One region of the Bradyrhizobium guangzhouense genome, then DNA from elsewhere that is predicted to be linked to it. Evidence: predicted binding sites of a transcription regulator. Region 1 holds the regulator's gene; each other region holds the start of a gene.
What was found. Region 1 encodes PhoB, which activates phosphate uptake and scavenging genes when phosphate is short. Its sites were predicted from a motif close to TGTCATNNANCTGTCAT; they were not measured.

Region 1 (5,882 bases):
TCAGCTTGGCATTGACCTGATAGGGCTTGAGCACGTTGTGACGGTGCTCGCCTTCCTTGTCGCCCATCGACACCCAGGTGTCGGTGACGACGCAATCGGCGCCCTTCACCGCGGCCTCGGGATCGGTGCCGAGCACGATCGGCGCATTGGTCGCCTTGATCCAGTCGCGCATCACCTTCTTCGGGGCAAGCTCCGGCGGCGTTGCGACATTGAGCTTGAACTTGAAGCGTTCGGCGGCATGAGCCCAGGACGCCAGCACGTTGTTGTCGTCGCCGGTCCAGGCCACGGTTCGCCCCTCGATCGGGCCGCGATGCTCCTCATAGGTCATGAGGTCGGCCATCACCTGGCACGGATGCGAGCGACGCGTCAGGCCGTTGATGACGGGTACGGTTGCATACGCCGCGAGCTCGAGTAGCGCCTCGTGGTTGAGGATGCGGATCATGATGGCATCGACATAGCGCGACAGCACGCGCGCGGTGTCGGCAATGGTCTCGCCGCGACCGAGCTGCATCTCGGCGCCGGTGAGCATGATGGGCTCACCGCCGAGCTGGCGCATGGCGACGTCGAACGAGACGCGCGTGCGGGTCGACGGGCGCTCGAAGATCATCGCCAGCGTCTTGCCTTCGAGCGGCCTGACCGGCTGATGCGCCTTCTGCTTCGCCTTCATGGCGGAGGAGGCCGCCAGCATGCTCTTGAGCTCCGACAGCGGCAGCTCGTTGATATCAAGGAAATGCTTGGGACCCTTGCTCATCAGCTTGCCGCCCGCTTGTTGCCTGACAGCGCCGTGCAGGCGCGTTCGAGCCTGATGACGCTGTCCTCGATCTCGGCCTCGGTGACGATCAAGGGCGGCAGGAAGCGCACGACATTGTCGCCGGCGCCGACGGTGAGCAGCTTCTCGTTGCGCAAGGCTGCGACCAGATCACCTGACGGCACCACGGCCTTGATGCCGATCAAGAGCCCCTCGCCGCGGATTTCGCTGACGATATCGGGGTGACGGTCGATCACGGAGGCGAGCTTCTGCTTGAGCAGCAGCGACATCTTCTGCACGTGATCGAAGAAGCCGGGCTTGAGCATGACGTCGAGCACGGCGTTCGCGGCCGCGATCGCCAGCGGATTGCCGCCGAAGGTCGAGCCGTGCGAGCCGGGGCCCATGCCGGCGGCCGCATCCGCCGTCGCCAGGATCGCGCCGATCGGGAAGCCGCCGCCGAGCGCCTTCGCCAGCGACATCACGTCTGGTGTGACGCCGGTGCGTCGATAGGCAAAGAGATCGCCGGTGCGGCCCATGCCGGTCTGCACCTCGTCGAAGGCGAGCAGCAGGCCCTTTTCGTCGCAGAGCTGGCGCAACGCCTTGAGGAAGGCCGATGTCGCCGGACGTACGCCGCCCTCGCCCTGGATCGGCTCGATCAGGATGCCGGCGGTGTGAGGACCGATTGCCTTCTTCACGGCTTCGATGTCGCCATGCGGGATCTGGTCGAAGCCCTCCATCGGCGGACCGTAACCTTCGAGGTATTTTGCCGAACCGGTCGCGGCCAGCGTCGCCAGCGTGCGGCCGTGGAAGGCGCCTTCGAAGGTGATGATGCGGTAGCGTTCCGGATGGCCCTTGGAGAAGTGATGATGGCGGACCAGCTTGATCACACCCTCCAGCGCTTCGGCGCCGGAATTGCAGAAGAACACGAAGTCGGCAAAGCTCTCGTTGCAGAGACGCGCAGCGAGCTTCTCGCCATCCGGGCTCTGGAACAGGTTCGACATGTGCCAGAGCTTCGTGGCCTGCTCCTGCAGCGCCTTGACCAGCGCCGGATGGGCATGGCCGAGCGCATTCACCGCCACGCCCGAGGTGAAATCGAGATAGCGATCGCCATTGGTTGCGATCAACCAGACGCCTTCACCGCGCTCAAAACCGATGTCGGCCCTGGCGAAAACGGGGAGCAAATGCGGCGTTGCGCTGTTGGTCATGACGGTCTCTTTGGTGGTCACTCAGGGTGTTTCGGACGGCCTGAACGCGCCTTGCGCAGCGCGTCATTTGGACCGGAAAACGAAACGTGCCGCCTTTTAAGGGCGGCACGCGCAACCATCTTATGCTTGGCAATACGGGTGTCAATGCCGCCCGGAAAGCCCCGCGAAATGCTGAATCCGTAGTCTTGCGGTGGCGATTTTGCGGGATTTTCGCCACGGAACATGTGGAAGCGAGTCGGCGGACTCTTGCGCGTGAGTCACGCCATATTGTAGCGTTTGGCTTGTCAGATACGACATCTCGTGCAGCGGTTCTGATCCCAAAAGTCCTCATGTACCGGCGTAAACGCCCGGGCGCATTTGGTGCGCCCGGCGAGCCTTAAGGGATTCTGGCGGCACGGGTTTTTCGAGGCTTAGGCATTCGTCGTGAGGCCCCATAGATGGCAGGCGCCGGCGAAGGAAAGGGTGCAATGACGGTTTTGACCTGGTCGGATGATCGTGTCGAGCAGCTGAAAAAGCTCTGGGAGGCCGGACTTTCGGCGAGCCAGATCGCCGCTGAGCTCGGTAACGTGACCCGCAACGCCGTGATCGGCAAGGTGCACAGGCTCGGCCTGTCCGGCCGCGCCAAGAGCCCCTCATCAGCAGCTCCCCGACCGCGCAAGGCACGTCCTGCGCAGCACATGATGCGGGTGAGCCGCCCCATCGCGCGCGGCAACACCGCGCTGGCGCAGGCCTTCGAGGTCGAGGTCGAGGCCGAACCGGTCACTTACGACAACGTGGTGCCGATGAGCCAGCGGCTGTCGCTGCTCGAATTGAACGAGGCCACCTGCCACTGGCCGGTCGGCGATCCCTCGAGCCCGGATTTCTTCTTCTGTGGCGGCAAGGCGCTGTCCGGCCTGCCCTACTGCGCCCAGCACTCGCGGGTGGCGTATCAGCCGGCCGCCGATCGCCGTCGCGCTCCGGCGAAGCCCGGCACGCGCTGAGCACAGCTCGAGACGACATCGTCCGGGATGATCGAGACAAAAAAAAGCGCGCCCCAAGGCGCGCTTTTTTGTTTTTCCTGCGCGTAGCTAGCTTGACGTCTGCTCGGCCTTCGCGAAGCGATCGTCGAGGGCGTAGCCGGCGCCGCGGACGGTGCGGATCGGGTCCTGCTCGCGGCCGAGATTGAGCAGCTTGCGCAGGCGGCCGATATGCACGTCGACGGTGCGCTCGTCGATATAGATGTCGCGACCCCAGACGCTGTCGAGCAGCTGCTCGCGCGAGAACACCCGGCCGGGATGCTCCAGGAAGAACTCCAGCAGGCGATATTCGGTCGGGCCGAGATCGATCGGCCGGCCCGAGCGCGCCACGCGGCGCTTCTCGCGATCGAGCTCGATGTCGCCGAAAGCCAGCACGGTCGCGAGCCGCTCGGGGCTGGCGCGCCGCAGCAGGCCCTTCACCCGCGCCAGCAGCTCGGGCACCGAGAACGGCTTGACGATGTAGTCGTCGGCGCCGGTTGCGAGGCCCCTGACACGCTCGCTCTCCTCGCCACGCGCGGTGAGCATGATGATCGGCAGCTGCTTGGTGTCGGAGCGCGCGCGCAGCCGCCGGCACAGCTCGATACCGGACAGGCCGGGCAGCATCCAGTCGAGCACGATCAGATCGGGGATGTGCTCCTTGAGGCGGGTATCGGCGTCGTCGCCGCGCATCACCGTCTCGACGTCATAGCCGTCGCCTTCGAGGTTGTAACGAAGCAGCTCGGTGAGAGCTTCCTCGTCCTCAACCACCATAATGCGTGCGCCCATGGGGTCGTCGCTCCTTGAGGATTCAGGTATTGGGGATCGTCGTGGCGAAGGTCGTCATGTCGCCTTTCGGCCGCTTGTCGGTGATGGCCTGGCCTTCGATCATGTAGAACACGGTCTCGGCGATGTTGGTGGCGTGGTCGCCGATCCGCTCGATGTTCTTGGCGCAAAACATCAGATGGATGCAGAACGAGATGTTGCGCGGATCCTCCATCATGTAGGTGAGGAGCTCGCGGAACAGCGAGGTGCAGATGGCGTCGACTTCCTCGTCGCCCTTCCACACCGCCATCGCCGCCGGCAGATCGTGCGCGGCATAGGCGTCGAGCACCGACTTGACCTGCTGCTGCACGAGGTCGGTCATGTGTTCGAGGCCGCGGAACAGCTTGAGCGGATGGAAATCGGTCTCCAGCGCCGCGACGCGCTTGCCCATGTTCTTGGCGAGATCGCCGATCCGCTCGAGATCGGTCGCGACGCGCATCGCGCCGACGATTTCGCGCAGGTCCACCGCCATCGGCTGGCGGCGGGCGATGGTGAGCACGGCGTGCTCCTCGATCCTCTTCTGAAGCGCGTCGATCTCGGCGTCGGTGTTGACGACGCGCTGGCCGAGCGCGACGTCGCGACGGATCAGTGCGTCGACGGAATCGACGATCATGCGCTCGGCGAGGCCGCCCATTTCCGCAACCGACCGTGTCAGTTCCTGGAGGTCGGTATCGAAAGCCTTTGCGGTATGTTCAGAACCCATGTCCGTCTCCTCAGCCGAACCGGCCGGTAATGTAATCCTGCGTGCGCCGGTCGGACGGCGACGTGAAGATCTTGCTGGTGTCGTCGAACTCGATCAGCTCACCGAGATACATGAAGGCGGTCTTGTCGGAAACGCGCGCCGCCTGCTGCATGTTGTGGGTGACGATCGCGATCGTATAGTTCTCCGACAGCTCCTGGATCAGCTCTTCGACCTTGGCGGTCGAGATCGGGTCCAGCGCCGAGCAGGGCTCGTCGAACAGGATCACCTCGGGCCGCACCGCGACGGTGCGGGCGATGCAGAGACGCTGCTGCTGGCCGCCGGAGAGCGACAGGCCGGACGCGTTGAGCTTGTCCTTGACCTCGTTCCACAGCGCGCCGCCGCGCAGCGCCTTCTCCACGCGGTCGTCCATCTCGGACTTCGAGATCTTCTCATAGAGGCGGATGCCGAAGGCAATGTTCTCGTAGATCGTCATCGGGAACGGCGTCGGCTTCTGGAACACCATGCCGACGCGGGCGCGCAGCAGATTGAGGTCCAGCTTGGGGTCGAGGATGTTGGTCTGGTCGAGCATCAGCTGACCGGTGACGCGCTGGCCGGGATAGAGGTCGTACATCCGGTTGAAGATGCGCAGCAGGGTCGACTTGCCGCAACCCGACGGGCCGATGAAAGCCGTGACGCGGTTGGTGCCGAGCGCCAGATTGATGTTCTTCAGGGCGTGGTGCTCGCCATAATAGAAGTTGAGGCTGCGCACCGTCACCTTGGCCGGGGCTTCCGGCAGCGGCTGCTGGGCATGCGGAAGCCCACCGGACGCGCTCATCGACACGGAAAGATCACTCATTTTGCGGTCCTCTCGGCGCCGAGAATGCGCGCGCCAATGTTCAGGGCTAGCACGGTCAGGGTAATCAGCAGCGCGCCGCTCCAGGCAAGCTGCTTCCAATAGGCGTAGGGGCTCTGGACGAAGTTGTTGATGGTCACGGGCAGGTTCGCCATCGTCTTGTTCAGGCTGAGGCTGAAGAACTGGTTCGACAGCGCGGTGAAGAGCAGCGGCGCGGTTTCGCCGGCGACGCGGGCGGTGGCGAGCAGCACGCCGGTGATGAGGCCGGAACGGGCGGCACGATAGGCGATCCGTTTGATCACCAGCGAACGCGGCAGGCCGAGCGCCGAGGCTGCCTCGCGAAGCGCGTTGGGCACCAGCGACAGCATGTCCTCGGTCGTGCGCAGCACCACGGGGATCACGATCACGGCGAGCGCGAGCGAACCTGCGATCGCCGAGAAGCCGCGCATCGGCACCACCACCGCGCCGTAGATGAACAGGCCGATGATGATCGAGGGCGCCGACAGCAGGATGTCGTTGATGAAGCGGATCACCGAGGTCAGCCTGTCGTTGCGGCCGTACTCGGCCAGATAGGTGC
Region 2 (5,882 bases), 2.8 Mb from region 1:
GCGCATCGCGCGCTGAGCCTCGCCCACCTGTTTGAGCAGCAGCGTCGCGTCCCGGCTCTTGATCTCTTCCTCCTCGAGCGCGGCCTGAACCTTTTGCAGCTCGAACGGGGAGGGGATCGCCAGGATCTTCGGCAGCAGGGGCCACAGCGCGCCCGCGGTGAAGATGGAGGCCGCAGCCGTGACCGCCTTGACGATGCCCTCAATGCCGTAGATCGGAACCCAGAGCGTGTAGATCGACAACAGATGTGTCAGGCCGCAGGCCATGATGAAGATCGCGAACGCCCAGTAGACCCAGCCGAACTGGAGGTCGCGCCGCTTGGTGACGAGAATGGTGAGAGCGAACGGGATCGAGAAATAGGCGGCGGCGATCACGGCATCGGAGGCAACGTGCAGCCAGATCAGCTCGGGTTCCCACAACAGGCAGATGCCGTGCGGTGAAAGCATTGACGAATCGAGGAGACGTTCGAAAAAGGCCCACATGATTTCTTCCCGAGAGAATTGCAGGCCGAACCGGCCCGCAATTTGGAGTCGCTGGACGAATTCACTAATGTTTCACCGATTTGGGAGGATGCGCCAAGGCCGGGTGATGCCTAGGTCATATTTTCCGGGATGTGCACGCTTCCGGGACGACACGGCTGTGCGGCACCGTTTCTGCCTGATTCGCCGGCTTGCTGGAGCTGCAGGGGCGCGCTAGGACAGGCCATGTCAGGACAGATCATGGCCGTCGTTCCTTCAAGCAAGCGAATCCCGCGATGACCACGCCCGTGGCGCTCACCATTGCCGGCTCGGATTCGAGCGGCGGCGCCGGCATTCAGGCGGACTTGAAGACGTTTGCCGCGCTCGGCGTGTACGGGGCGTCCGCGATCACGGCGCTGACGGCGCAGAACACCAAGGGCGTCACCGGCATTCATGCGGTGCCGGCCAATTTCGTCGCCGCGCAGATCGATGCCGTGTTTTCCGATCTCGATGTCGGCGCGGTCAAGATCGGCATGGTGGCGCAGGCTGCGAGCATCGATGCGATCGCTTGTGCGCTGGCGCGCTGGAAGCCGCGCCATGTCGTGCTCGATCCCGTGATGGTCGCGACATCAGGCGACCGCCTGCTCGCCGCAGAGGCCGTGGCGGCGTTGCGCGCGAAACTGATGCCGCTCGCATCCGTGATCACGCCCAATCTGCCGGAGGCGGCCGCGCTGCTCGACGAGCCAGTCGCGCGAAGCGAGGCCGAGATCGAAAGCCAGGGGCGCCGCCTGCTGTCTCTCGGTTGCCGTGCGGTCCTGATCAAGGGCGGGCACGGCGAGGGCGCGGAGAGCACCGACTATCTCGTCAGTGCTGACACCACGCTCGCGCTCGCCGCGCCGCGCATCGCCACCCGCAATACCCACGGCACCGGCTGCTCGCTGTCGTCGGCAGTGGCGGCGGGCCTCGCCAAGGACGAGGATCTCGCGACGGCCGTGCGCCATGCCAAGAGCTGGATCAGCGCGGCAATCGCGTCGGCCGACCGTTTCAGCGTCGGTCACGGCCACGGGCCGATCCACCATTTCCACACGTTTTACTGACGCCGGCGTCCTGCTGGCGCCGACGGTCCCGATATTAACCAACAAAGCCAGGGTTCCGGGGTTCTGCAGGCCATCATTGCCTGACCATGTCGCCTGATTGTCGCATGTGACTGATATTCGCGGGGAAGGCGAGGCAAGGTTCGATTCGTATCTGAGGGTGCCTCAAGGGTTCAATCGGTCATCCCCCTGTCACGGGACACAGTTACAGGCTGGCGCATGGGAAGTTACGATGTGAGTGACGAGAGCCCGGAGCGGCGCTTTCGCACGTTGTTCATCTCCGACGTTCATCTCGGAGCCCGCGGCTCTCAAGCCGACCTCTTGCTGGACTTCCTGCGCTACCACGATGCCGACACCATCTATCTCGTCGGCGACATCGTCGACGGCTGGGCGCTGAAATCGAGCTGGCACTGGCCGCAATCGCATAACGATTTGGTGCAGAAGCTGCTGCGCAAGGCGCGCAAGGGCGCCAAGGTCATTTACGTGCCCGGCAATCACGACGAGTTCCTGCGCAATTATTACGGCACCCATTTCGGCGGCATCGACGTCGTCGAGAACACGGTGCACACCGGCGTGGACGGCAAGCGCTATCTCGTCATCCACGGCGACATCTTCGACCTCGTGGTGCAGAACGCGCGCTGGCTCGCCCATCTCGGCGACAAGGCCTATGACTTCGCGATCCAGATGAATCGCTTCGTCAACTTCTTCCGCCGCCTGTTCGGCGTGCCCTATTGGTCGCTGTCGCAATGGGCCAAGCAGAAGGTGAAGAACGCGGTCAACTATATCGGCGCGTTCGAGCAGGCGCTCTCCGCCGAAGCGCGGCGCCACGACGCCGACGGCGTGATCTGCGGCCACATCCACTACGCCGTGATCCGCGACGAGAACGGCATCCGCTACATGAACTGCGGCGACTGGGTCGAAAGCTGCACCGCGCTGGTCGAGCACGACGACGGCCGTTTCGAGATCATCACCTGGGCGGATCATCTGCAGAAGCCGGCACAAGTGCCGCAGGTGGCAGCAAGGGCGGCCTGATGCGCATCCTGGTCGCGACCGACGCCTGGCACCCGCAAGTCAACGGTGTGGTTCGGACGCTGACCAAGCTCGCTGACGCCGCGAAGACGCTTAGCGTCGAAGGTCTCGGTGTCGAGTTCGCGTTCCTGACGCCGCAATCGTTCCGCACCTTCGCGATGCCGAGCTATCGCGACGTGCGGTTGGCGATGCCGCGGCCGGCGCGCATTGCAAGACTGATCGAGGAAGCGCGGCCCGACAGCATCCATATCGCGACGGAAGGGCCGATCGGGCTGATGGTCCGCCGCTATTGCCGCCAGCGCAAGCTGCCGTTCACGACCAGCTTCCATACCCGCTTTCCCGAATATGTCCGTGCCCGGGTGCCGGTGCCGGGCTCGCTGATCTGGCGGGCGCTGCGCCGATTCCACAGCCCGAGCCGGGCCGTGATGGCGGCTACTCCTGCGCTGGCCCGGGAGCTCGGCGAGCGCGGGTTCGACAATGTCGTGCTGTGGCCGCGCGGGGTCGACACCCATCTGTTCCATCCCCACGCGGTCGATCTCTGTCTGCCGGCGCCGATATTCCTCTCGGTCGGCCGCGTCGCGGTGGAGAAGAATCTCGAGGCGTTCCTCGAGCTCGATCTGCCCGGCACCAAGGTGATCGTCGGTGACGGCCCGGCGCGCAACGCGTTGGAGGAGGCCTATCCCGAGGCGATTTTCCTGGGCGAGAAGCACGGCGAGGAACTGGCCGACATCTATGCGGCGGCCGACGTCTTCGTGTTTCCGAGCAAGACCGACACGTTCGGCCTGGTCCTGCTCGAGGCGCTGGCGAGCGGCCTGCCGGTCGCGGCCTTCCCGGTCAAGGGCCCGCGGGACGTGATCGGGGATGCGCCCGTCGGCGCGCTCGACCACGACCTGCGCAACGCCTGCTTCGCCGCGCTCGACATCTCTAGGCAAGCCTGTGTCGAATTCGCCGCCGCCTACACCTGGGAGGCCTCGGCGAGGGCTTTTGTCGACAGCATCCGCGCCGTCGGCGCCGTGCTGCCGGGCCGGGCCGGGGCGGAACAGAAGCGGTTCGTGGCCTAGATTCCTGTTTTGACGCGTTTTCTTCATGCGAACCGGTGCCCACTTCGCTCGAAAGCGCTTTGGAAATCCTCGCGCGGAGGTGTCTTGCCCGCGCCTCGTCCCCCGCGATAACATCACCCGATGTCCGAACAGCCCCTTCCGATCGGCCCCGCCGATATCGACGCCGCTGCCCGCGTGCTCGCGCCTTTCGCCGTCCGCACTCCGCTGCTGTCCTTTCCCGTGCTCAACGAGCGCGTGGGCGCAAAAGTGTTCCTGAAGCCGGAGATGCTCCAGCGCACCGGCTCCTTCAAGTTCCGCGGCGCCTTCAACAAGGTGTTCTCGATCCCGCAGGACAAGCGGGCCGGCGGCGTCGTCGCATTCTCCTCCGGCAACCACGCCCAGGGCGTGGCGGCGGCGGCGAAAATCCTCGACATGCATGCGACCATCGTGATGCCGGCGGACGCGCCGCTGTCGAAGCGCGAGCGCACCAAATCCTATGGTGCCGAGGTCGTGCTGTACGACCGCTACAACGACGACCGCGAGGCAATCTCGCGCGGCATCGCCGAGAAGCGCGGCGCGACCTTGGTGCGGCCCTATGACGATCCCTTCGTGATCGCGGGCCAGGGCACCGCCGGCCGCGAGATCGCGGAAGACATGGCAATGCTCGGCCTCCCGCCTGACATCGTGGTGGCGCCGGCTTCCGGCGGCGGCCTGATCGCGGGCGTCGCCACGGCCGTGAAGGCGCGCTATCCGCAGGCACAGATTGTGGTGGCCGAACCGGAGGCGTTCGACGATCACGGCATTTCGCTGAGCGCCGGCCATCGCGAGCCGCATCCGCCGGCGGGCCGCACCATCTGCGATGCGCTGATGGCGCTGATCCCCGGCGAGATGACCTTCGCGATCAACAGCAAGCTGCTGGCGCGCGGCGTGACGGCGTCCGACAAGGAAGTCGGCGCGGCGGTTGCCTTCGCCTATCACGAGCTGAAGCTGGTGGTCGAGCCGGGCGGCGCAGTCGGCCTCGCGGCGCTGCTGGCGGGACGCCTGGATGTCGCCGGCAAGAACGTCGTCATCGTGCTGTCAGGCGGCAACGTCGATGCGGATCTGTTCGCCGAGCTGGTGGCTTAGGCGTCATTCCGGGGCTCGCGGAGCGAGAGCTATGATGCGCAATTGCGCATCTGAGAATCCATTTCCCCACCATCTCTGCCGCACAATGGATTCCGGGCCTGCGCCTCGCGGCGCATCCCGGATGACCAGGAACTGACATGCAGAAGGGGCAGAGCGTTTCCGTTCTGCCCCTTTGTCGTTCGTTGCTTGCGGTAATCAATGCATGAAGCCGCGGTGGTTGTTGCCGCCGGTCATCGCGGGCGACTGGTTCATCGATTGGCGGAAATTGTTGTTGCCGCCGCCGTTGCCCGTCGCATTGAACTGCGGCCGGTTGTTCTGGACGCCGTTCTGGACTTGCACCTTGTTCACCGGGTTGTTGTTGAGCTTCACGACGCCGTTGTTGAGGCGGATCGGCTGGTTGTGGGGCTGACCATTCGTCGGCTTCACGTCGGTGGTCTTGACGTCGACGGTCGAACTGGTCTTGCCCGCCGGGCCGGCATTGGTGTTGCCGGTGTTCGGTGTGGTGTTGGTCACCGGCAGCGTCACGATCTTGCCGATGCCGTTGTTGTTCGTCGTGGTGTTAACAGGCGCGGGCAGGGTGACGATCTTGCTGACGGTGCCATCGACCGGCTTCTGCCCGACCGGCAGGTTGGCGTTCATCGGCGAGCCGCCATTGCCCTGCTGCATCAGCGGCATGTATTTGGGCTGGCCGAGATTGCCGATCTTCAGCGTCGGGGCGATGTTCTGCGGAGCCAGGAACTTGGTCGCCTGCATCAGCGGGATGATCTTCGGCTGGGCCTCGAGCTTGAGCGCGGCTTGTGCATAGGGGCTGTTGCCGTATTTGCTGTAGAAGGCCTGGTAGCCGATCGGCGAGTTCAGGAGCACCGCTTCGTGCCAGGCCTGCGAGATCAGGAGGTTCGCCAGCAGCCAGCGGATGTGATCGCACAGCGGGTCGTGCGGATACATCGCGACGAACTCCTGATAATATTCCGGCTTGCCCTCGGACAGCACGTAATCATAGGCCTGACGCGCCGAGCGGCTCGGCAGGTTGGAGGCCAACTGCACCACCGGCGCATGCACCGGTGCGCGGTTGGCGGCCACGGCGGTGTCGCCGAAGAAGGTGAAGTCGGAGGTGAGCGAGGAGCTCTCCCACGGCACT
Region 3 (5,882 bases), 380 kb from region 1:
GGAGTGATCCCCCAGGATCATCCCGAGGGTTAAGGGGCCATAGCTCAGCTGGGAGAGCGCTTGCATGGCATGCAAGAGGTCGGCGGTTCGATCCCGCCTGGCTCCACCAGGCTTCGCCCTTCGGGCTACGCGTGGCGCAGCCACGACGGAGCCTGAAGGGCGAAGCGTGGTGTCCGGCGAAGCCCGAAGGGCGAAGACGGACTGGTAGCGTTCTGAGATTCCTTCCTTCTCTATCTTTGTCCGACTGCCCAGACGCGAGCCGTCAATGTGGTACGTCTACATCCTCCGCAGCATCGAATTTCCGGATCAGGAATACATCGGCGCCACGGAAGATCTGAAGCGCCGACTTCCGGAGCACAACGCCGGCAAGTCCGCTCACACCGCCAAGTTCAAACCGTGGAAGCTGGTCTGGTACTGCGCTTTCCCCGACAAGATGAAGGCCTTGGCGTTCGAGACTTATCTCAAGTCACACTCAGGCCGCGCTTTCTCGAAAAAGCGGCTCTGCTGAGGCCCTACTCCCCAATCACCGCATTCAACCGGTCCCGCAACGCCACGATCTCGTCCTTCATCGCGACCAGCTCCGACACCGAGCAGTCCGAGGCCGCCAGGATCGACTGCGGCACGTTGCGCGCCTTGTCTTTCAGCGCGTGGCCCTGCGGCGTCAGCGCGATCAGCACCTGGCGTTCGTCCTCGCTCGAGCGCGTGCGCTTGACTAGATGCACGGACTCCAGCCGCTTCAGCAGCGGCGTCAGCGTGCCCGAATCCAGAAACAGCCTTTCGCCGATGTCCTTCACCGGTACGTCGTCGCGCTCCCACAGCACCAGCATGACGAGATATTGCGGATAGGTCAGGCCGAGCCGCTCGAGCAGCGGCTTGTAGACGCGGTTGAAGGCATGCGCGGCCGAATAGATCGCGAAGCAGATCTGATTGTCGAGGCGTTGCGGATCGAGGGTCGCTGATTTCCGGGCCATAGAGAATCTCTCGAGACTGACCCGCATTGTGGGACCGGGCGGATCTACATTCAATTGCGAACAATTAAATGTGAGACATGCCGATTTCAATTGCGCACAATCTAATTGTTTGCGATATGAAAGCCACCCAAACCGAAGCCCCCAAGGGAGACGAAAATGTCAGTGAACGTCCTGTACAAGACCAGCGCAAAGGCCACCGGTGGCCGCGACGGCCATGCTGCGACCCTCGACGGCGCGCTCGACGTCAAACTCACCACGCCGAAGGAACTCGGCGGTGGCGGCGGCGCCGGCAACAATCCCGAGCAGCTGTTTGCGGCCGGCTATGCCGCCTGCTTCATCGGCGCAATGAAGTTCGTGGCCTCGCAGGGCGGCCCGAAGGTTCCCACTGACGCCTCCGTGACCTCGACCGTCGGCATCGGTCCGCGCTCGGCCGGCGGCTTCGGCCTCGACATTGACCTCGCCGTCTCGTTGCCGGGCCTGTCCCGCACCGAGGCCGAGGCGCTGGTCGAGAAGGCGCATCAGGTGTGCCCGTACTCCAACGCCACCCGCGGCAATGTCGAGGTTCGCCTGACGGTCGTCTGATCCGACGGTGAATTGGCTGGCCCGGGATCCTCTCGGGCCGGCCGCTTCCATGAGATTTTCCACGCCGCGGATTGCGCGGCGACGCATACGCCCCCACGCGACAAGCCATTGCTGGCGCGATCGAACCTCGCTAGGCCTGAGATCAATTTCGACACAGGGGAAGCGACGGCATGACTGAAGCAGCCGGTTCTGAAGCAGCGTTGGGCGCAATGAGCGGATTGCGCGTCATCGATCTCACGCGCGTGCTCGGCGGTCCCTACTGCACCCAGATCCTCGCCGACCATGGCGCCGACGTGATCAAGGTCGAGCCGCCCGCCGGCGACGAGGTGCGCGATTGGGGCCCTCCCTTCCACGACGACGACGCGGCCTATTTCATCGGCATCAACCGCAACAAGCGTTCGATCGGCCTCGACCTCGCCTCGGAAGGTGGCCGTGTCGTGCTGCGGAAGATGCTGGAGACGGCCGACGTCCTGATCGAGAATTTCAAGCCAGGCACGCTGGAGAAATGGGGCATCGGCAACGATGTGCTCAGCAAGAAATATCCGCGCCTCGTGCATTGCCGGATCTGCGGCTTCGGCGCCGACGGCCCGCGTGGCGGCAATCCCGGCTATGACGCCATCATCCAGGCCATGACCGGCATGATCGCCGCGACGGGGTCGCCCGAGAGCGGCCCGATGCGGATCGGCGTGCCGCTGGTCGACATCACCACCGGGCTCTACGCGGCGATCGGCATCCTGATGGCGCTCTCCGAGCGGCAACGCTCGGGCAAGGGCCAGTTCCTGGAGACGACGCTGTACGAAACCGGCCTCGCCATCATGCATCCGCACACCGCGAATTATTTCATGCACGGCAAGCCGCCCGGCCTCACGGGCAACGAGCACCCGAACCTCGTGCCCTACGCGATCTTCCCGACCAAGACCGACAACATCTTCATCGGCGTCGGCAATGACGGCACCTTCCGCAAGCTTGCCAAGGAGATCGGCAAGCCCGAGCTCGGCACCGATCCGCGCTTTGCCCGCAACAAGGATCGCATCGCCAATCGCGAAGCGCTGCGCGCCGAGCTCGCCGCCGTGTTCAGCCAGCACGAGGCCGAGCCGTTGTGCAATCGCCTGCTCGCCGCAGGCCTGCCCGCAGGCCCGGTGCAGAAGATCGACCAGGCGCTGACAAACCCGCACACCATCGCCCGCGGCGATGTGATCGAGAAGGACTGGTACAAGGGCGTGGCTTCGCCGATCCGGCTCGATCGCAGCAAGCCGAGCCTGCGCCGACTGCCGCCGAAATTCAACCAACACTCCCAGGAGGTACTGGGCGAGTTCGGCTACTCAAAGTCGGAGATCGACGCCATGGTCGAGACCGGCGTGGTCTGCGGGCCGGAGCGCAAGCGCTAGATGCTGCGCTCCCTCGCCGCAAGCGGCGAGGGAGCAGAAAAACCCTGGCGATGCCGCACTGCGGCGCGGGCACAAGTGTGCACCGCGAACGATTGCGGCTGCGCGCGGCGCGTTCGCCTATTTGATGGCTTCCCTTTTCCAGCGCTTGCCGCTTTCGTTTCGGCCGCTTACACAGTCATGTGAACGTCATACGGCGCTGCTAGCGCAAGCGCTTCTTTATTGACGGCTGAGGGAGGTTTCTTGATGGCTCTTCGATTCTTTGGGGCGGCTGCCACTGTTGCAGTCGCTGTCGGCATGACGGCTTCGCCGGCGCTGGCCGTGACTGAAATCCAGTGGTGGCACGCGATGACGGGCCCCAACAACGACGTCGTGGTCAAGCTTGCCAACGATTTCAACGCATCTCAGAGCGACTACAAGATCGTTCCGACGTTCAAGGGCAGCTATGCCGACACGCTGAACGCGGGCATCGCGGCGTTCCGCGCCGGCAACGCACCCGGTATCATGCAGGTGTTCGAGGTCGGCACGGCGACCATGATGGCCGCCAAGGGCGCCATCAAGCCGGTCTCCGACCTCATGAAGGAGCAAGGCGAGAAGTTCGACCCGCAATCTTATCTGCCGGCCATCACGGGTTACTACTCGACTGCAAAGGGCGAGATGCTCTCGTTCCCGTTCAACTCGTCGAGCATGGTGATGTGGGTCAATCTCGACGCCCTGAAGAAGGCCGGCATCGACGCGCCGCCGAAGACCTGGCCCGAGGTGTTCGCCGACGCCAAGAAGTTGCACGCGACGAGCCCGACATGCGGCTTCTCCTCGAGCTGGATCACATGGGGCCTGATCGAACAGTTCTCGGCCTGGCACAACATTCCGATCGGCACCAAGGCCAACGGCCTCGACGGCTTCGACACCGTGCTGGAATTCAACAACCCGCTCGAGACCAAGCTGCTCGAAAACCTCGTCGAGCTTCAGAAGGACAAGAGCTACGACTATTCCGGTCGCACCAACACCGGCGAAGGCCGCTTCACTTCGGGCGAATGCGCGCTCTACATGACGTCGTCGGCCTTCTATCCGAACGTCAAGGCGAACGCGAAGTTCAACTATACGGCCGTTCCGATGCCGTACTTCCCGGACGCCAAGGATGCGCCGCAGAACTCCATTATCGGCGGCGCCTCGCTGTGGGTGATGGGCGGCAAATCCAGTGAAGAGTACAAGGGCATCGCGAAGTTCTTCACCTTCCTGTCCGACACCGATCGTCAGGTCTATCTGCACGAGGTCTCCGGCTATCTGCCGATCACCAAGGCGGCCTACGACAAGACCAAGGCGTCGGGCTTCTATGAGAAGAACCCGATCCTGGAAGTGCCGCTGAAGGAACTCACCAACAAGCCGCCGACCGAGAACTCGCGCGGCCTGCGTTTCGGCGGAATGGTGCAGATGCGCGACGTCTGGTCCGAGGAGATCGAGGCGGCGCTCGCCGGCAAGAAGTCGGCGAAGGAAGCGCTCGACGCTGCCGTCTCGCGCGGCAACCAGATGCTGCGTCAGTTCGAGCGGACCGCGACCAAGTAAGATCTCATCGGTCGTGGCTGCGGACGGTCCGCAGCCACGACTTTCAGCGAGTGAGGCGGGGGCTTCATGGAGAACCGGGCGATCTTTCCAGGCAGGCTGCTCGCCTGCCTCCTGGTGTTTCCGCAGCTTGCGGTCTCCCTGATCTTCTTTTATTGGCCGGCCGCGCAAGCCCTCTGGCAATCCTTCCTGGTGCAGGATGCCTTCGGGCTCTCGACCGAGTTCGTCTGGTTCGAGAATTACGCCAACCTGCTGAAGACGCCCGAATATTATCACGCGATCGGCACGACCTTCGTATTTTCACTGCTCGTCGTGTTCTTCTCTCTTGCGATCGGCCTGCTGCTCGCCGTCATGGCGAACCGAAACATCGCAGGCGTGCAGATCTATCGCACCTTCCTGATCATTCCCTACGCGGTCGCACCTGCAGTGGCGAGCGTGCTGTTCATCTTCATGTTCCAGCCCGGGCTCGGCATGATCGCGCGCGCCTTGCAGCGTAACGGCATCGATTGGAATCCGGTGCTCAATGGCACGCATGCCATGATCCTGATCGTCATCGTCGCGGTCTGGAACCAGATCAGCTACAATTTTCTGTTCTTTCTCGCCGGCCTGCAGTCGATCCCGAAGAGTGTGATCGAGGCCGCGGCGATCGACGGCGCACGGCCGATGCGGCGGTTCTGGACCATCGTATTCCCGCTGCTGTCGCCGACGACGTTCTTCCTGATCGTCGTCAACATCACTTACGCCTTCTTCAACACGCTCGGCATCATCGATACCGCAACCGAAGGCGGGCCGAACGGCTCCACCTCGACGCTCGTCTACAAGGTTTTCCTGGACGGCAAGGCGGGCTCGGACCTCGGCGGCTCGGCCGCGCAATCCGTGATCCTGATGATCATCGTCGTCGTGCTCACCGCAGTCCAGTTCCGCTACGTCGAAAAGAAGGTCCATTACTGACAATGGTCGAGCATCGACGATTTGGAAATCTGTTGCCGCACCTGGTGCTGATCGCCGGCGTGATCGTGGTCGCCTTCCCGGTCTATCTCGCGATCATCGCCTCCACCCACGACAACTCCGTGATCGCCAACGGCCAGATGCCGCTCTATCCGGGCAGCCACGCGCTGGACACCTACTGGAACACGATCATGTCCGGCACCGGCAAGACGACGCGCGAGCCGGTGGGCAGCATGCTGCTGTCGAGCTTCATCATGGCGGTCGGTATTGCGCTCGGAAAAATCGCGATCTCGATCATATCGGCCTACGCCATCGTGTTCTTCAATTTTCCGTTCAGGATGGCGACGTTCTGGACCATCTTCATCACGCTGATGCTGCCGGTCGAGGTGCGTATCTTCCCGACCTACAAGATCACGTCCGACCTGCACATGCTGGA
Region 4 (5,882 bases), 710 kb from region 1:
AGGCATTCTCGAACTTCTCGGTCGTGCCGCCCGGCACCGGCATCTGCCACCAGGTCAATCTCGAATATCTCTCCCAGACGGTCTGGACCAAGAAGGAGAAGATGACGGTCGGCAAGAAGACCGGCACCTTCGAGGTCGCCTATCCCGACTCGCTGGTCGGCACCGATTCCCACACCACCATGGTCAATGGTCTGGCCGTGCTCGGCTGGGGCGTCGGCGGCATCGAGGCGGAAGCCTGCATGCTCGGCCAGCCGCTGTCGATGCTGCTGCCCAACGTCGTCGGCTTCAAGCTGAAGGGCGCGATGAAGGAAGGCGTCACCGCGACCGACCTCGTGCTGACCGTGACGCAGATGCTGCGCAAGCTCGGCGTCGTCGGCAAGTTCGTCGAGTTCTTCGGCCCGGGCCTCGACAACCTCTCCGTCGCCGACAAGGCGACCATCGCCAACATGGCGCCCGAGTATGGCGCGACCTGCGGCTTCTTCCCTGTCGACGCCGCTGCGATCGACTACCTCAAGACGTCGGGGCGTGCCGCGCCGCGCGTCGCGCTGGTGCAAGCCTATGCCAAGGCGCAAGGGCTGTTCCGCACCGCCAAGTCGGCCGATCCGGTGTTCACGGAAACGCTGACGCTCGACCTCGCAGACGTCGTGCCGTCGATGGCCGGCCCGAAGCGTCCCGAAGGCCGCATCGCGCTGCCGTCGGTTGCCGAAGGTTTTTCGCTCGCGCTCGGCACCGAGTACAAGAAGGCCGAGGAGCCCAACAAGCGTTTTGCCGTCGAAGGCAAGAACTACGAGATCGGCCATGGCGACGTCGTCATCGCCGCCATCACGTCCTGCACCAACACCTCGAATCCGAGCGTGCTGATCGGTGCAGGCTTGCTTGCACGCAATGCCGCCGCCAAAGGCCTGAAGGCAAAGCCGTGGGTGAAGACCTCGCTGGCTCCGGGCAGCCAGGTGGTCGCGGGCTATCTCGCCGATTCCGGTCTGCAGGCCGATCTCGACAAGGTCGGCTTCAACCTGGTCGGCTTCGGCTGCACCACCTGCATCGGCAATTCCGGTCCGCTGCCGGAGGAGATCTCGAAGTCGATCAACGACAACGGCATCGTCGCCGCCGCCGTGCTCTCGGGTAACCGCAATTTCGAAGGCCGCGTCTCGCCTGACGTGCAGGCGAACTATCTGGCCTCGCCGCCGCTGGTCGTCGCGCACGCGCTCGCCGGCAGCGTCACCAAGAACCTCGCGGTCGAGCCGCTCGGCGAAGGCAAGGACGGCAAGCCGGTGTATCTGAAGGACATCTGGCCGACGACGAAGGAGATCAACGCCTTCATGAAGAAGTTCGTGACCGCGTCGATCTTCAAGAAGAAGTATGCCGACGTGTTCAAGGGCGATACCAACTGGCGCAAGATCAAGACGGTCGAGAGCGAGACCTATCGCTGGAACATGTCGTCGACCTACGTGCAGAACCCGCCCTATTTCGAAGGCATGAAAAAGGAGCCGGAGCCGGTCACCGATATCGTCGAGGCGCGCATCCTCGCCATGTTCGGCGACAAGATCACCACCGACCACATTTCGCCGGCCGGTTCGATCAAGCTCACCTCGCCCGCCGGCAAATACCTCAGCGAGCACCAGGTGCGTCCCGCCGACTTCAACCAGTACGGCACGCGCCGCGGCAACCATGAAGTCATGATGCGCGGCACCTTCGCCAACATCCGCATCAAGAACTTCATGCTGAAGGGTGCGGACGGAAACATCCCGGAAGGCGGTCTGACCAAGCACTGGCCGGACGGCGAGCAGATGTCGATCTACGACGCCGCGATGAAGTACCAGCAGGAGCAGGTGCCGCTCGTCGTGTTCGCCGGTGCCGAATATGGCAACGGCTCCTCGCGCGACTGGGCTGCGAAGGGCACGCGTCTGCTCGGTGTTCGCGCCGTGATCTGCCAGAGCTTCGAGCGCATCCATCGTTCGAACCTGGTCGGCATGGGCGTGCTGCCGCTGACCTTCGAGGACGGCACCTCCTGGTCGTCGCTCGGCCTCAAGGGCGACGAGAAGGTCACGCTGCGTGGCCTGGTCGGCGACCTCAAGCCGCGCCAGAAGCTGACCGCGGAGATCGTGTCCGGCGACGGTTCGCTGCAGCGCGTTTCGCTGCTCTGCCGCATCGATACGCTGGACGAACTCGATTACTACCGCAACGGCGGCATCCTGCACTACGTGCTGCGCAAGCTCGCGGCCTAGAGCATGATCCGGACCCGAAGGCCGCGTTAGCGCAAATTGTGCAGCGGTTTTCCGGAAAGATCATGCTCCAACAACAATCTAAAGTGCGCTCGGCGCACTTTAGCGCGCGAATTTGTGAACGGTGGCTCACCGCGACGTGAGTAGAAGGAAAAACGAAGGCGGCCTATCAAAAGGCCGCCTTCGTACGTTTGCGGTATGTTTCGGATGGGCCCGGCCGGCAAAATCCTGCTCTGGACGGTTGAATGTACTGCGCCCGTAAGACTACGGTGACCATCAGGCGATAAGATCTTCCCGCAACGAGCTACCTGTGTGACGTTCAACATGACTGGTATGATGGCTTCTAATTTCGTTTCGCGATGGTCCGGAGCATTCTGGTCAGGAGCACTCGGCATCTGCGCCATCGTCGCCGTCATCCGCCCCGCCCAGGCCGATCCCCGCGCCGTGGTCGAGCTCTTCACCTCCCAGGGCTGCTCCTCCTGCCCGCCTGCCGACAAGGTCATCGGCGATCTCGCCAAGGACCCCTCGATCATCGCGCTGAGCATGCCGATCGACTATTGGGATTATCTCGGCTGGAAAGACACGCTGGCGGATTCACGTTTCTCGGCGCGGCAGCGCGCCTATTCGCGCATGCGCGGTGACCGCGAGGTCTACACGCCGCAGGTCGTGGTCAACGGCGCCGCGCATGTCATCGGCAGCGACCGCTCCGGCATCGAGAACGCGATCGACAAGACCGACACGAGCGCGGGCATCATGAGCGTGCCGGTGACGATGTCGCTCGCGGGCAAGCAGATCAACGTGTCGGTCGCCGCGAGCAAGGAGCCGACGGTCTCGCATGGCGAGGTCTGGATCTGCTCGATCATGAAATCGGTGCCGATCGAAATCGGCCGCGGTGAGAATCGCGGGCAGCAGATCACCTACCACAACGTCGTACGCAATCTGCTCAAGGTCGGCGACTGGCACGGACATCCGGAAAGTTGGGCCGTCCCGATCGAGAATTTGACGTCGCGCGACAGCGTCGACGGCGCGGTGGTCTACGTCCAGGACGGCAGCCGCGATAAGCCCGGTCCGATGCTCGGCGCGGCGTACACGTCGCTGCACTAGACGCAAGCCTGGATCGTCTCCGCAAAATCAGTCTTCGTCATTCCGGGGCGCGCCTCCTGGCGCGAACCCGGAATCCATCGATCCACGATCCGAGCTGAGAAATGGATTCCGGGCTCGCGCTTCGCGCGCCCCGGAATGACGGAAAGAGCGGAAACATCCCGCCACAAACAAAAAAGGACCAACTCGCGTTGGCCCTCCTTGTCGCGCGTACAGACCCGATCCTGTTCGACCCCGGGGGGCTGGGGGCTGAGGAATCCGGAACCGAAAGGACCGGGTCAACGCACACTCATCTTTTCGCAATGCAGGGCGGCAGGCGGTGGGCGGAAAAGCGGCGATCCTGTGATTCCTGCTAACGATCCCGTGACGGTTTGCCGCTGAGAAGTTCCACCGTTGCGTGTGTCATGATTCGCTGCCGCTCAGTGAGGTGAACCCAGGTCCGCAGGGGGCGCGCTTCAGGAGTCCCTTGCAAGAGCCCCTTGCGGCGGGGAACAGTTGGCGCAATCATGCAGGTGTCATGATCCGCGGCTCCGGGGACGGTCTTCGCGGAGGCGGTCATGCTGACGCGATGGAGGCGCCCCATGAGTTTGACGTCGGAGGATGCCGATCCGAGCGAGCAGCGCGCAGTGGCGCGCCCCGCCGCTGCGAATGCCCAACCCGGCCGGGTGACGTTCAACCGGCTCGAGCTGCACCGAATTCTCAATCTCTATGGCCGCATGGTCGCCGACGGCGAGTGGCGCGACTATGCGATCGACTTCCTGAAAGACCGCGCGGTGTTCTCGGTCTATCGCCGCGCCTCCGAAGTGCCGATCTACCGCATCGAGAAAGATCCGCGGCTCGCGCGCAAGCAGGGCATGTACAGCGTGATCTCGGCGACCGGCCTGATCCTGCGCCGCGGCCACGAGCTCGAGCGCGTGCTGCTGGCGATCGATCGGAAATTGGCGGTGGTGTAGCGGCACAGATAGTGCCGCAAGGTGGGTTACGCCTGACGGTTTGCGCTTTGCGCAATCCGCGAGGCTAATCCACCCTACGAGACCGGATTACTTTTCCGGCACCGTCTCCGCGCCCTGGCCGAGATCGCGCTGCATCATCACCGTATCCAGCCAGCGGCCGAACTTCAGGCCGACATTGGGATGCGTGCCGATCATCTTGAAGCCGCCCCTGGTGTGCACGCCGATCGAACCGGCATTGGCGGAATCGCCGATCACGGCGATCATCTGGCGAAAGCCCCGCGCCTCGCATTCGCGGATCAGCCGCTCCAGGAGCAGTGAGCCGATGCCGCGGCGGTGGAAGGCGGGATCGAGATAGATCGAGTTCTCGACCGTGAAGCGATAGGCCGGGCGCGGCCGGTAGGCGCCGGCATAGGCATAGCCGGCGAGGCGGCTGTCGATGGTGGCTACGAAATAGGGATAGCCCCCGTCGACCAGCGCGCGATAGCGGCGCGTCATCTCGGCGAGATCAGGCGGATCAAGCTCGAACGTCGCGGTGCCCTCGCGGACAGCCTGCTGGTAGATGGCGGTGATGGCGGGGAGGTCGGCCTCGACAGTGGGCCTGATTTCAGGTGTGGACATGGAGGCGAGATTAGCAGGGGCTTTGGTGCGAGCAACGGCATTTCCGCATGGCGAGATGCCGCAAACAAAAACCCCGGCCTTTCGGCCGGGGCTCGTGTCCGTTCCCTCGGGTCTATCGCTTAGTCGCGCTGGCCGAGGAGCTGCAGCAGCAGCGTGAACAGGTTGATGAAGTTCAAGTACAGCGACAGCGCACCAGAGATCGCCGCGCGCTCGGCGATGTCGCCGCCGGCCGAGGCGTAGCCGTAGATGTAGTCGTTCTTCAGCCGCTGGGTGTCCCAGGCGGTGAGGCCCGCGAACACCAGGACGCCGACCACCGACACGATGAACTGCAGCGCCGTGCTGGCCAGGAACAGGTTCACCAAGCTCGCGATGATGATGCCGATCAGGCCCATGAACAGGAACGAGCCCATGCCGGTCATGTCACGCTTGGTGGTGTAGCCATAGAGGCTCAGCGCGCCGAACGTCGCCGCGGTGATGAAGAACACCCGCACGATCGAGGTGTGGGTGTACACCAGGAAGATCGAGGACAGCGAGATACCCATCAGCGCCGAGAACACCCAGAACAGGATCTGGGCGGTCGAGGGAGCCAGGCGGTTGATGCCGGCCGAGATCACGAACACCATGGCGAGCGGCGCCAGCATGAACAGATATTTCAGCGGGCTCACGAACATCGCGTAGCCGAACGGCGTCAGGAACAGCTTGCCGACACGGACGGCTTCCGGGGTCGGAACGTCGGTGACGGCAGCCATGTAAACTCCGAGCGCGGCGAGGCCGGTGATGGCGAGGCCAATGCTCATGTAATTGTAGATGCGCAGCATGTAGGCGCGCAGACCGGCATCGACCGTCGCGGCGTCAACACGCCCGGCGGCCCGGCCGAAAGGAGAAGCGTAATTGCGGTCTAGGTCCGACATGGTCGAATTCCCGTTGGTTGCCCGGTCTGGCATGGGGGTCGCCATGCCGCCGGTTCGTCAAATTCTATCTCGGATAC

Region 2: the regulator PhoB is predicted to act here: its motif matches at 1,730-1,746, upstream of XH91_RS11955 (UDP-2,3-diacylglucosamine diphosphatase).
Region 3: the regulator PhoB is predicted to act here: its motif matches at 3,115-3,131, upstream of ugpB (sn-glycerol-3-phosphate ABC transporter substrate-binding protein UgpB).
Region 4: the regulator PhoB is predicted to act here: its motif matches at 3,826-3,842, upstream of XH91_RS02270 (DUF2794 domain-containing protein).

The regions. Positions count from the first base shown of each region.
Region 1 covers NZ_CP030053.1:6,897,127-6,903,008, forward strand. The annotation lists gene argF (ornithine carbamoyltransferase) at 1-751, opposite strand, end outside; gene XH91_RS32880 (aspartate aminotransferase family protein) at 751-1,953, opposite strand; gene XH91_RS32885 (GcrA family cell cycle regulator) at 2,421-2,933, shown strand; gene phoB (phosphate regulon transcriptional regulator PhoB) at 3,021-3,734, opposite strand; gene phoU (phosphate signaling complex protein PhoU) at 3,757-4,473, opposite strand; gene pstB (phosphate ABC transporter ATP-binding protein PstB) at 4,484-5,308, opposite strand; gene pstA (phosphate ABC transporter permease PstA) at 5,305-5,882, opposite strand, start outside.
Region 2 covers NZ_CP030053.1:2,497,358-2,503,239, forward strand. The annotation lists gene XH91_RS11945 (PAS domain S-box protein) at 1-444, opposite strand, end outside; gene thiD (bifunctional hydroxymethylpyrimidine kinase/phosphomethylpyrimidine kinase) at 753-1,553, shown strand; gene XH91_RS11955 (UDP-2,3-diacylglucosamine diphosphatase) at 1,770-2,582, shown strand; gene XH91_RS11960 (glycosyltransferase family 4 protein) at 2,582-3,640, shown strand; gene XH91_RS11965 (threonine/serine dehydratase family protein) at 3,761-4,744, shown strand; gene XH91_RS11970 (caspase family protein) at 4,940-5,882, opposite strand, start outside.
Region 3 covers NZ_CP030053.1:114,554-120,435, forward strand. The annotation lists tRNA gene XH91_RS00520 (tRNA-Ala) at 34-109, shown strand; gene XH91_RS00525 (GIY-YIG nuclease family protein) at 266-508, shown strand; gene XH91_RS00530 (MarR family winged helix-turn-helix transcriptional regulator) at 513-971, opposite strand; gene XH91_RS00535 (organic hydroperoxide resistance protein) at 1,128-1,553, shown strand; gene XH91_RS00540 (CaiB/BaiF CoA transferase family protein) at 1,724-2,941, shown strand; gene ugpB (sn-glycerol-3-phosphate ABC transporter substrate-binding protein UgpB) at 3,185-4,501, shown strand; gene ugpA (sn-glycerol-3-phosphate ABC transporter permease UgpA) at 4,568-5,449, shown strand; gene ugpE (sn-glycerol-3-phosphate ABC transporter permease UgpE) at 5,452-5,882, shown strand, end outside.
Region 4 covers NZ_CP030053.1:453,129-459,010, forward strand. The annotation lists gene acnA (aconitate hydratase AcnA) at 1-2,225, shown strand, start outside; gene XH91_RS02265 (DUF1223 domain-containing protein) at 2,547-3,326, shown strand; gene XH91_RS02270 (DUF2794 domain-containing protein) at 3,905-4,276, shown strand; gene XH91_RS02275 (GNAT family N-acetyltransferase) at 4,364-4,894, opposite strand; gene XH91_RS02280 (Bax inhibitor-1/YccA family protein) at 5,014-5,805, opposite strand.